3 regions of the Vibrio atlanticus genome follow, and region 3 is predicted to be linked to each of the others. Evidence: riboswitches for the same ligand, from Rfam matches in the RefSeq annotation. Region 3 holds a riboswitch; each other region holds the start of a gene.
The links. A riboswitch is a leader RNA that binds a small molecule or an ion and turns the genes downstream of it on or off. The one in region 3 is predicted to bind thiamine pyrophosphate.
Positions count from the first base shown of each region.

Region 1 (3,279 bases), on a different replicon from region 3:
TTCATCTGACGAGGACGTGTAGTGGCAGTCTGTACGTTAGCTAAACGAGCCACAGCTTCGCTTCGCGTTAGATCATTCATAGTCACGCTCCAACTGATCTAAGATCGCTTGTTGTAACTCAGCACATTCACCGTCTAACACTCTTGGTGTCGCTGTATTAGGCACAGACAGTGACTGTGCACTTGCCGGAGTGCCTTGCAACACATACAAGTTATCCGCCAAACGCACCGCTTCTTGTGGATCATGAGTAATCAACACAACGGTTTTATCTCTTAACAGTTCACACGCTAAGCTCTGTAACTTGTGTCTTGTTACCGCATCCAGCGCAGAGAAAGGCTCATCCATCAGCACAACAGGCTTGTCTTGCATTAAGGTGCGAGCCAAAGCAACACGCTGGCGCATGCCGCCAGACAACTGATCCGGCATCGCATTCGCGTAATCAGCCAAACCAACCGCAGCGAGCAACTCTAGTGCTTGATTGGTTTGCTGTGCTTTATCAAAAGCTGGATTTTGAAAGCGATGACTCAGACATACATTGTCGATAACCGACAACCACGGCAGTAACAAATCTTGCTGCGCCATGTAAGCGATGCGATCCGTTAAAGGCAGTTCATCAGAGGTTACCAATGTGCCCTGCCACTCCACCTTATCGTCCAGCAAACCTGCCAGATAACGCAATACCGTGGTTTTTCCGCAGCCACTTCGACCCAACAATACCGTCCACTTACCTGCATTTAAGCTAAGCGACAATCCCGATAAGGTTACGTGCTCGCTGTCGTTATAACGTAAGGAGGCATTGCTGAGTTGAACGCCAACCGTATTAACGGACATTACCGTGCCCAGCGAAGAAGTGATTTACCGGGCCATGGCCTTGACCAACTTGAAGTTCGTCGGCATGAGCAATCGCGCGTGAAATGTATTGTTTACCTAGGTCGACAGCCTCTGGAAGCGAGTTGCCTTGAGCCAAGAAAGAAGCGATAGCAGAAGAGAGCGTACAGCCCGTGCCGTGGGTATTTTTGGTAGGAAAACGCTTCGCGCTAATCAAAGCAGATGTAGTTGGCAGAATCAGTAAGTCGTTACTGTTCTCATCTTTCTCTAGGTGGCCACCTTTTAGGAGTACCGCTTTCGCGCCCAAAGCACGCAGGTCTTCAATCATGCCCTGCATTTCAGCTTCGCTTTCAGGTACTGGCTTGCCTGTTAATGCTGCGCCTTCAGGTAAATTAGGCGTAATGATGTCTGCCAGCGGAATCAACTCTTGCTTTAGCGTCGTGATAGCTGAGTTTTCTAGAAGAAGATCACCACTTGTCGCGACCATGACAGGGTCAATCACAAGATGCTTAGGTTGGTACTGCTTAATTCTGTCCGCGACGACTTTGATGATTTGCGAATCGGCCAACATGCCGACTTTCACGGCCACGATATTGAGATCAGTAAAAACCGCATCTAACTGGCTGGCAACATGGTCGAGTGGAATAGGAAAAATAGCGGAAACGCCTTGCGTATTCTGGGAAGTGATCGCGGTAATTACCGAACAAGCAAAACTACCGGTGGCAGACATAGCTTTAATATCAGCTTGAATACCGGCACCGCCGCCACTGTCTGAGCCTGCGATAGTCAATACAATCGGAGTATTCGTGCGAATCGTATCTTCAGCAGAGTGCTGCTGTGTTGAGGATTTTGGAGTTGAGGCTTTTGGCGTTAAATCTTTTGAAATAGAACTGTGTGTCATTGTCGCTCCTACTATCTTACAAGACGTAGGAGAACGAACACTGATCGAAGGAGAAGTCGCATTAGGCTCATGAAAGTATTCATGGGTGCAGACGTAGATCGAGTGCTTATAGTTCCCTACGCCAGTGTTAACTGAATCAGGTTCAACGGGTCTCGATTAACGATCTCAGCAAACACCAAATAAGGTATATGCCCCCCGACTATTGATAGCGATAGTAACAGCACTCTCACAACTGAGATACTGATTTTATTCAATTATAAGAATTACGCATGAATAAATTTCAATTAGGCACAACAAAACAAATACTTATAGCGTTCCTTTAGATGGCTTCGACTGTATCAACAAGCACAGCACAATCAGAAACATACCTAACCAACCTATAAAAGGAATCAGCTCACCGACAACGCAGACGGCAAGCACCGCTGCAACTACTGGTTCAAACAAAGTAAGTAGATTGGCGCTACTCGCGGTCACATGGCGTAAACCAAAACTGAAGGCGATATAGCCCAAGCATTGTGGGATTAACGTCAGATAACTGATGACTAATACGTTAATCTGCGAGGAAAACAGGTTATCACCCGTAAACCAGAGTGTTGGCAGCAACAGCATCGCGCCGAGGCCAAAAATACTGCCCATCGCCGCTTGTGACTTAATCCCTTTATCGATCAGTGCTTTTGTCGCCCAAGAATAAATGGCGTAACACAACCCAGCGAGCAAACCTAAAGCAATACCCAATAGCTTGAGATCATCACCAGATTCACTCACAGATGAAGATTCTGAAAACACCAACAACCCAATACCCACCACACCAATCGCAAAGCTAGTGAGCCAACGTCGGTCAATATTATTCTTTTTGCTAATCAGACACTCTAACAGTGCCGAAAAGAAAGGTGCGGTTGCAATCGAAACCACTGTACCAATCGCCACGCCTGATAATTTCATTGAAGAATAGAAAGCTAAAGGATAGACCGCCAAAGCCAAAGCGCTCACTGCCAACAGCTTCTTATTCTGCAAAAGCTTGTCGAAAGCGAATAGGATTTTTCGATATGCCAAGCCCGCTTGCATTAGGCCACCGACGCCCATAGAAAAAGCACCAATTGCTAATGGGCTTAGATCAGGAGCAAAACTTGCGGCGGTGCCTGTCGTGCCCCATAAAATAGAAGCAAACAAGATGGCTAAAGTGCCCGTTTGGAATTCGTTAACGCGATTGATGGCAAGACTCATTTCTATTACCCAATTTTCAGTTCTGAAATAGATAATAGTGAAAATTGATAAGAGTTAGTTTGCCAAAAGGACGCTATTGTTGTTTCTAAAGACTCTCTTTCATTGAGCCTAGAAACGCCCTTGGGGACATACCAAAGTGCTGAGAGAAGCGACGACTGAAAGCAGAAACATCACTATATCCCACATTTTCAGCAATCAATTGAACCGGTAAATCGGTGTGAGTTAACAAGGCTTGGGCTTTCTCCATACGATATCGAGTGATGTATTTAAGCGCACTGATGCCCAGACATTCTTTGAAGCGTTTTTTGAATTGAGTAGGGCTCAAA
Region 1 covers NZ_AP025461.1:1,454,698-1,457,976, forward strand. The annotation lists gene OCV30_RS22085 (ABC transporter permease) at 1-80, opposite strand, end outside; gene OCV30_RS22090 (ABC transporter ATP-binding protein) at 73-831, opposite strand; gene thiD (bifunctional hydroxymethylpyrimidine kinase/phosphomethylpyrimidine kinase) at 821-1,729, opposite strand; TPP riboswitch at 1,826-1,937, opposite strand; gene OCV30_RS22100 (DMT family transporter) at 2,036-2,953, opposite strand; gene OCV30_RS22105 (helix-turn-helix domain-containing protein) at 3,039-3,279, opposite strand, start outside.
Region 1: another riboswitch for thiamine pyrophosphate. It lies ahead of thiD (bifunctional hydroxymethylpyrimidine kinase/phosphomethylpyrimidine kinase); the one in region 3 lies ahead of thiC (phosphomethylpyrimidine synthase ThiC).

Region 2 (3,279 bases), 340 kb from region 3:
AGACAACAACATCGAGCATGCTGGCTTGGATCCTTGAAGACTGCGGTTACGCACCGGGTTTTCTTGTCGGTGGTGTGTTGGGTAATTTTGGTATCTCAGCTCGCCTTGGTGAAAGCATGTTCTTCGTGGTTGAAGCTGACGAATACGACAGTGCTTTCTTTGATAAACGATCTAAGTTTGTTCACTACCACCCAAGAACCTTGGTAATGAATAACCTCGAGTTCGATCATGCTGACATCTTCGATGATCTTGAGGCGATTAAGCGTCAGTTCCATCATTTGGTTCGCACAGTGCCAAGTAATGGCCGTATTTTCTCACCGAAGCAAGATACCGCGATCCAAGATGTGTTATCTCGTGGCTGCTGGAGTGAAACTGAGTCGAGTGGTGAACTCGGTGATTGGGATGCCAAGAAGCTGGTTAAAGACGGCTCTAAATTTGAGGTGTACTTCCAAGGCGAATGTGTTGGAACCGTCGACTGGGATTTGGTTGGCGACCATAACGTCAATAATGCTTTGATGGCGATTGCAGCTGCACGACATGTAGGGGTGACACCTGATTTAGCGTGTGAATCGTTGGCGAAGTTCATCAACACCAAACGTCGTCTAGAGTTTAAAGGCGAAGTGGCAGGCGTTTCTGTCTATGACGATTTTGCTCATCACCCAACGGCAATTGAACTTACGCTAGGCGGTTTACGTAATAAGGTCGACACGAAAAAAATAATTGCCGTTTTAGAGCCTCGTTCTGCCACAATGAAACGTGGAGTGCACAAAGAAACGTTGGCTGATTCGTTGAAGCAAGCGGATTCTACTTACTTATTCCAACCCAATAACATTGATTGGTCGGTACAAGACGTCGCCGATGCGTGTCACCAACCCGCGCACGTGTGTGATGACATGGATGCATTCGTTGCTAAAATTGTCTCTGAGGCACAAGCGGGTGACCAAATCTTGGTAATGAGTAATGGTGGCTTTGGTGGTATTCATCAGAAACTGTTGGATGGATTGGCACTAAAAGGCTAACGCATCCACGACCTTATAATTTGAAGTAATTGAGAACATGACAAAACACGATAAAGCGATAACTCTTGCTTTCACTGGCGCATCCGGTGCGCCTTATGGCCTGCGTTTACTTGAATGCCTTTTGGCCGCCGATTATCAGGTCTACTTGCTGATATCATCGGCAGCGCGAGTGGTGTTGGCGACCGAGCATGAACTTAAGTTACCTGCTGGACCAGATGCTGCGAAACAAGCTTTGGTTAAGCATTTAGATTGCGACCCAGAAAAGCTGGTGGTGTGTGGCAAAGATGATTGGTTCTCACCGGTTGCCTCTGGTTCAGCAGCACCGAAGCAGATGGTGGTGTGTCCATGCTCTGCGGGAAGCTTGGCATCGATTGCTCATGGCCTATCAGATAACTTGATCGAGCGTGCAGCAGACGTGGTTATGAAAGAGCGAGGACAGTTGTTGTTGGTGGTTCGTGAGACGCCATTTTCTACGTTGCATTTAGAGAATATGCATAAGCTATCGACCATGGGCGTGACGATTATGCCTGCAGCTCCGGGTTTTTATCATCAACCTAAGTCGATTGAAGACCTAGTCGACTTTATGGTGGCACGCATTCTAGACCATCTTGGTATCGAGCAAGGTTTAGTGCCACGTTGGGGTTACGATCAACGTAATTGATCCAAACTTGATGGCTTATTGTTCAAAATCAAATTACAATCCTGAACACTCATCGGGGAGCGAACCATTCAAATAATGAATGCGAGCTGAGATCAAGCAGACACTTGGGACCCGTAAACCTGAACCAGATAATGCTGGCGTAGGAATTGAGTTAGGAACAACCTCTACCGTTCTCCTCCCTCAAACCTGTGCCGCTCAGACCATGGAGAGCGTCCAGTGAAATTAACATTAACAACTCTTGCTGTTACTACAGCCATCTCTTTTTCTGCCTTCGCAGCAGACAACACTTTAACTGTTTACACTTACGACTCTTTTGCTGCGGATTGGGGCCCTCGTCCTGCCGTTGAAAAAGCATTCGAAGAAAAGTGTGGTTGTGATGTGAATTTTGTCGCGTTAGAAGATGGTGTGTCTATTCTAAACCGCTTACGTCTTGAAGGTGGCAACAGCAAAGCTGACATCATTTTAGGCCTAGATAATAATCTCATGGCTGAAGCGAAATCTACAGGCTTATTGGCTGAGCACAGTGTTGATACATCATCTGTGACGCTTCCTAACGGTTGGAACGACAGTACCTTTGTTCCTTATGATTTTGGTTACTTTGCGTTTATCTATAACAAAGAGAAGCTAGCAAACCCGCCAAAGAGCCTGAAAGAACTGGTTGAGCAACGTGACGATCTTAAGGTTATCTATCAAGATCCACGTACATCAACACCAGGCCAAGGCATGATGCTATGGATGAAGTCGGTTTACGGTGATGAAGCAACTGCAGCATGGAAGAAGCTTGCTCAGAAAACGGTGACTGTGACTAAAGGCTGGTCTGAAGCTTACTCTATGTTCCTAGAAGGCGAGTCTGATTTAGTGTTGTCTTACACAACTTCTCCTGCTTATCACATCATTGCAGAAAGTGATTCTAAGTACGCAGCTGCAAGCTTTGAAGAAGGTCATTACACTCAAGTGGAAGTGGCAGCGAAGGTTAAAGGAAGCAAGAACGAAAAGCTTGCCGATGAGTTTATGGCATTTATCTTAAGTGATGAGTTCCAATCGGCGATGCCTACTGGCAACTGGATGTACCCAGTGACCGATGTTGAGCTACCAAAAGGGTTCGAGCAACTTACGGTTCCTCAGAAAGCGCTAAGCTTCACACCAGAAGAGATCGCCGAGAAGCGTAAGCCTTGGATTCGTGAATGGCAGAGTGCACTTACTTTTTAACTTACTATTTAACTTATTATTTAAGAAAATGAGTTTTCTAACGTACTTTTAAAAAACTAGCTTTCTGTATTTAAAGGTTCATTCGTTATGTTTGGAGTGAACCATTTACGGTAAAAAATCAATTTATGATAAAGAAAACACCTAAGGTCGGGGTTTGGGTTGCGATACTCATTACCGCCTTCGTGGTTTCGGCAGTTGGGGCATTGCTAAGCAATGCCCCTTCTCTTGATATCAGCCAAGTATGGTCCGATCCTTACTATTGGCATGTAACGAAATTCAGTTTCTATCAAGCGACACTCTCAACGGTGCTGAGTGTTGGCTTTGCTATACCTATTGCTCATGCTCTGTGTCGCAGACAATTTTTTGGACGGGCCTTGTTGTTAAGGCTGT
Region 2 covers NZ_AP025460.1:3,050,767-3,054,045, reverse strand. The annotation lists gene mpl (UDP-N-acetylmuramate:L-alanyl-gamma-D-glutamyl-meso-diaminopimelate ligase) at 1-1,019, shown strand, start outside; gene OCV30_RS13710 (flavin prenyltransferase UbiX) at 1,057-1,680, shown strand; TPP riboswitch at 1,724-1,843, shown strand; gene thiB (thiamine ABC transporter substrate binding subunit) at 1,897-2,889, shown strand; gene thiP (thiamine/thiamine pyrophosphate ABC transporter permease ThiP) at 3,015-3,279, shown strand, end outside.
Region 2: another riboswitch for thiamine pyrophosphate. It lies ahead of thiB (thiamine ABC transporter substrate binding subunit); the one in region 3 lies ahead of thiC (phosphomethylpyrimidine synthase ThiC).

Region 3 (3,279 bases):
TGTTCTTTAGGAGTGACATAACAGAGCATCGCACAGCCGTACCAACCAATCATGGCGGCACCAATACCAGAGGTAATATGGTCGTAACCAGGGGCAATATCTGTCGTCAGTGGACCTAAAGTATAGAAAGGTGCTTCGTGGCAGTGCTCTAACTGCTCTTCCATATTCTCTTTGATTAGGTGCATTGGCACATGTCCTGGGCCTTCAATGATCACCTGCACGTCGTATTCCCAAGCTACCTTAGTCAACTCACCTAAAGTACGTAACTCCGAGAATTGAGCCTCATCATTGGCATCTGCAATAGAACCCGGGCGTAGGCCATCACCCAATGACAGGGCAACATCGTACTTCGCACAGATCTCGCAGATCTCGCGGAAGTGAGTATAAAGGAAGCTCTCTTGGTGATGTGCAAGACACCATTTCGCGATAATAGAACCACCACGAGAAACAATGCCAGTGACACGTTTAGCCGTCATCGGAACGTAGCGAAGCAACAAACCTGCGTGGATAGTGAAGTAATCAACACCCTGCTCTGCTTGTTCAATCAAAGTATCGCGCATCACTTCCCAGTTAAGGTCTTCCGCAACACCATTCACTTTTTCAAGGGCTTGATACATAGGAACCGTACCGATTGGTACAGGGCTGTTACGTAAGATCCATTCGCGAGTTTCGTGAATATTACGGCCGGTAGAAAGGTCCATTACGGTATCGCCACCCCAGCGAGTTGACCATACTAACTTCTCAACTTCTTCTTCAATCGAAGAGCTTACTGAAGAGTTACCGATATTAGCGTTCACCTTCACTAAGAAGTTACGGCCAATAATCATCGGTTCTGATTCTGGGTGGTTGATGTTTGAAGGGATAATAGCTCGACCTTCAGCAACCTCCTTGCGCACAAACTCAGGGGTAATTTCTTTCGGTAGATTTGCGCCAAAGTTATGGCCAGGATGTTGGTGGTTAAGCTGCTCATCAGCAAACTTCTGACGCCCCATGTTCTCACGTATAGCAATGTACTCCATCTCAGGAGTGATAATCCCCTGACGAGCATAGTGCAGCTGAGTAACACATTGATCGTCAGTCGCGCGACGAATTCTAGGTAGATTGCCGTAACGAAGGTCGTCTAGAGTTTCATCTTCTAAACGTTCTTTAGTGTAAACAGAGCTTACATCGTCTAACAGTTCCGTATCACCACGCTCATCAATCCATTGCTCACGCAACTTTGGAAGGCCGCTATACAGGTCTATTTGATGCTTGGGGTCAGTGTAAACACCTGAGGTATCGTAAACTTGAATGGGTACATTAGGTTCGAATACAGGCTCTTTTTTGGTACCACCGACAAGGCTATCAGCAAGTGATATTTCTCGTACAGGGACTTGAATATCTTCTCGAGATCCTTGGATGTAAGCTTTTTTTGAATTTGGATAAGGTTGTACGGATAAAGAATCGATGAAATTCTTCGCTTCCAGTCTTGCTTGTTTACGACTCGACATAGCATTTTTCCTTGGCTTTTAGCCATTATTTATAGGGATAAAAATGCTTGACGGATTAGATGCTACAAGAGGGATCACGGTAAGAAATACAGTTGTGATCTGGAGATAGATCTCTAGATGGATTCTAGTTAGATATCTACTCTTGTTCCCTTCGCAGGTATTAGCCTGATCAGGTTCAACGGATCCCGAGTTAACGGTCTCAGCCATATGGCACTCCGACAAGTTCGATCGAGTATATAAAAACGCCTTGGATAAACCAAGCCGAGTTGTTAACAAATCGTAAGAAAGTTTTAAGACTTTATCAAAAGTTGGAAGCCGATCCATGCTGCTGAGATGCTGAGAACCACGTTAAGTAGCACATTGAGTCCCATCTTAAAGAAAGCACCCTGCTGCATAAGAAGCACGTTATCCATCGAAAATGTAGAAAATGTAGTCAGTGCTCCAAGGAAGCCAAGACCGATAATTTGTCTCCATGGTTCTGTCGCAACCATCTCATTCTCAAACGCTGCGATGAGTAAGCCCATAATTAAAGAGCCAATCACGTTAACAGTTAGCGTACCATAAGGAAAACCACGCCCTAGCATCACCACACATAACTCTGAAATCAAATAGCGCGAACAAGCACCAAATGCGCCACCAATGGCAATAAAACCTAAAATAGATAACTGACCCATGAATCCTCCCAAACAATAATCCCTATATTCTAGCTTTAACGCTGATAAAAGCGAGGGTAGAAACTAAGAATGCATGCGCAAATATTAAACGTTACAGGTGTCACTTAACTTCGATATATCCCATTAAACCCGTTTTCATGTGTTCTATAACATGACAGTGATACATCCAACGTCCTGGGTTGTCGGCAAAAAATGCGGCTTTCGCTCGACCATTCTTTCCAAGTAACACAGTATCGGTATGGAAAGGTTCTTCAATTTTTTTACCATCAAGTTCCAATACAGTGAATGTATGACCATGAATATGAATCGGGTGATGATATTGAGTGACGTTCTTAAGATCGAATATGTAAGTCTTACCTAGCTCTAAAGTCGCCAACGGCTCAGGGATATTGTCTTTGCTCATCCCCTCCCACGCTCGTTTATTAGTAAGCCAAAATTTAGGCATCGATTTACCATCTTTAGATACAGGTGAAACCGCCCCCTCCCACTCGAACACGAAATCGATCTCTTCAGCATTAGCAAGATCTAGATTAGGTACTGGATTCAATGGTAATAATGGCAACACTCGCTCTTGAGTAAATGCTGAATCTACGACTTCAAATTCACACAAAGAAAATGGGAAACGCCCCTTCATTTGGAGAACGTTAACTCGCTCACCAGCTTTAGGAGCGACCAGTCCGATATCAACACGCATACCCGGACCAATTTTATGTTGAGTAAGTTTATAAGGCGTTTTCACAGGGTTACCATCAATGGCAATCACCCATGCCTCAGCCCCTTCGATAGCAATAGGATAAGTGATCGTATTATCGACATTCGCAATACGCAGTCGAGTCGTTGCGTGCTGCTTTAATTGGTATACAGGTTCATGAACACCATTGACGCTGCTCCACTCTCCTGGAGTACCCATACGAGCACTGAGTCGAGGAATCATTAAGCCTTTCCATTGACCTTGCTTGTCGATATGCCAATGTTTAAGCATCAATGCGTGTTCTTCGTCAAACTGCACGGGAGTGCTTTCTTCTACGATAATAAGGCCAACTAAACCCATACCAAGTTGTTTAACGCTATTCATATGTGGGTGATACCAAAATGTGCCAGCATCTGGCGGCGTA
Region 3 covers NZ_AP025460.1:3,388,082-3,391,360, forward strand. The annotation lists gene thiC (phosphomethylpyrimidine synthase ThiC) at 1-1,490, opposite strand, end outside; TPP riboswitch at 1,620-1,718, opposite strand; gene crcB (fluoride efflux transporter CrcB) at 1,781-2,164, opposite strand; gene OCV30_RS15305 (multicopper oxidase family protein) at 2,265-3,279, opposite strand, start outside.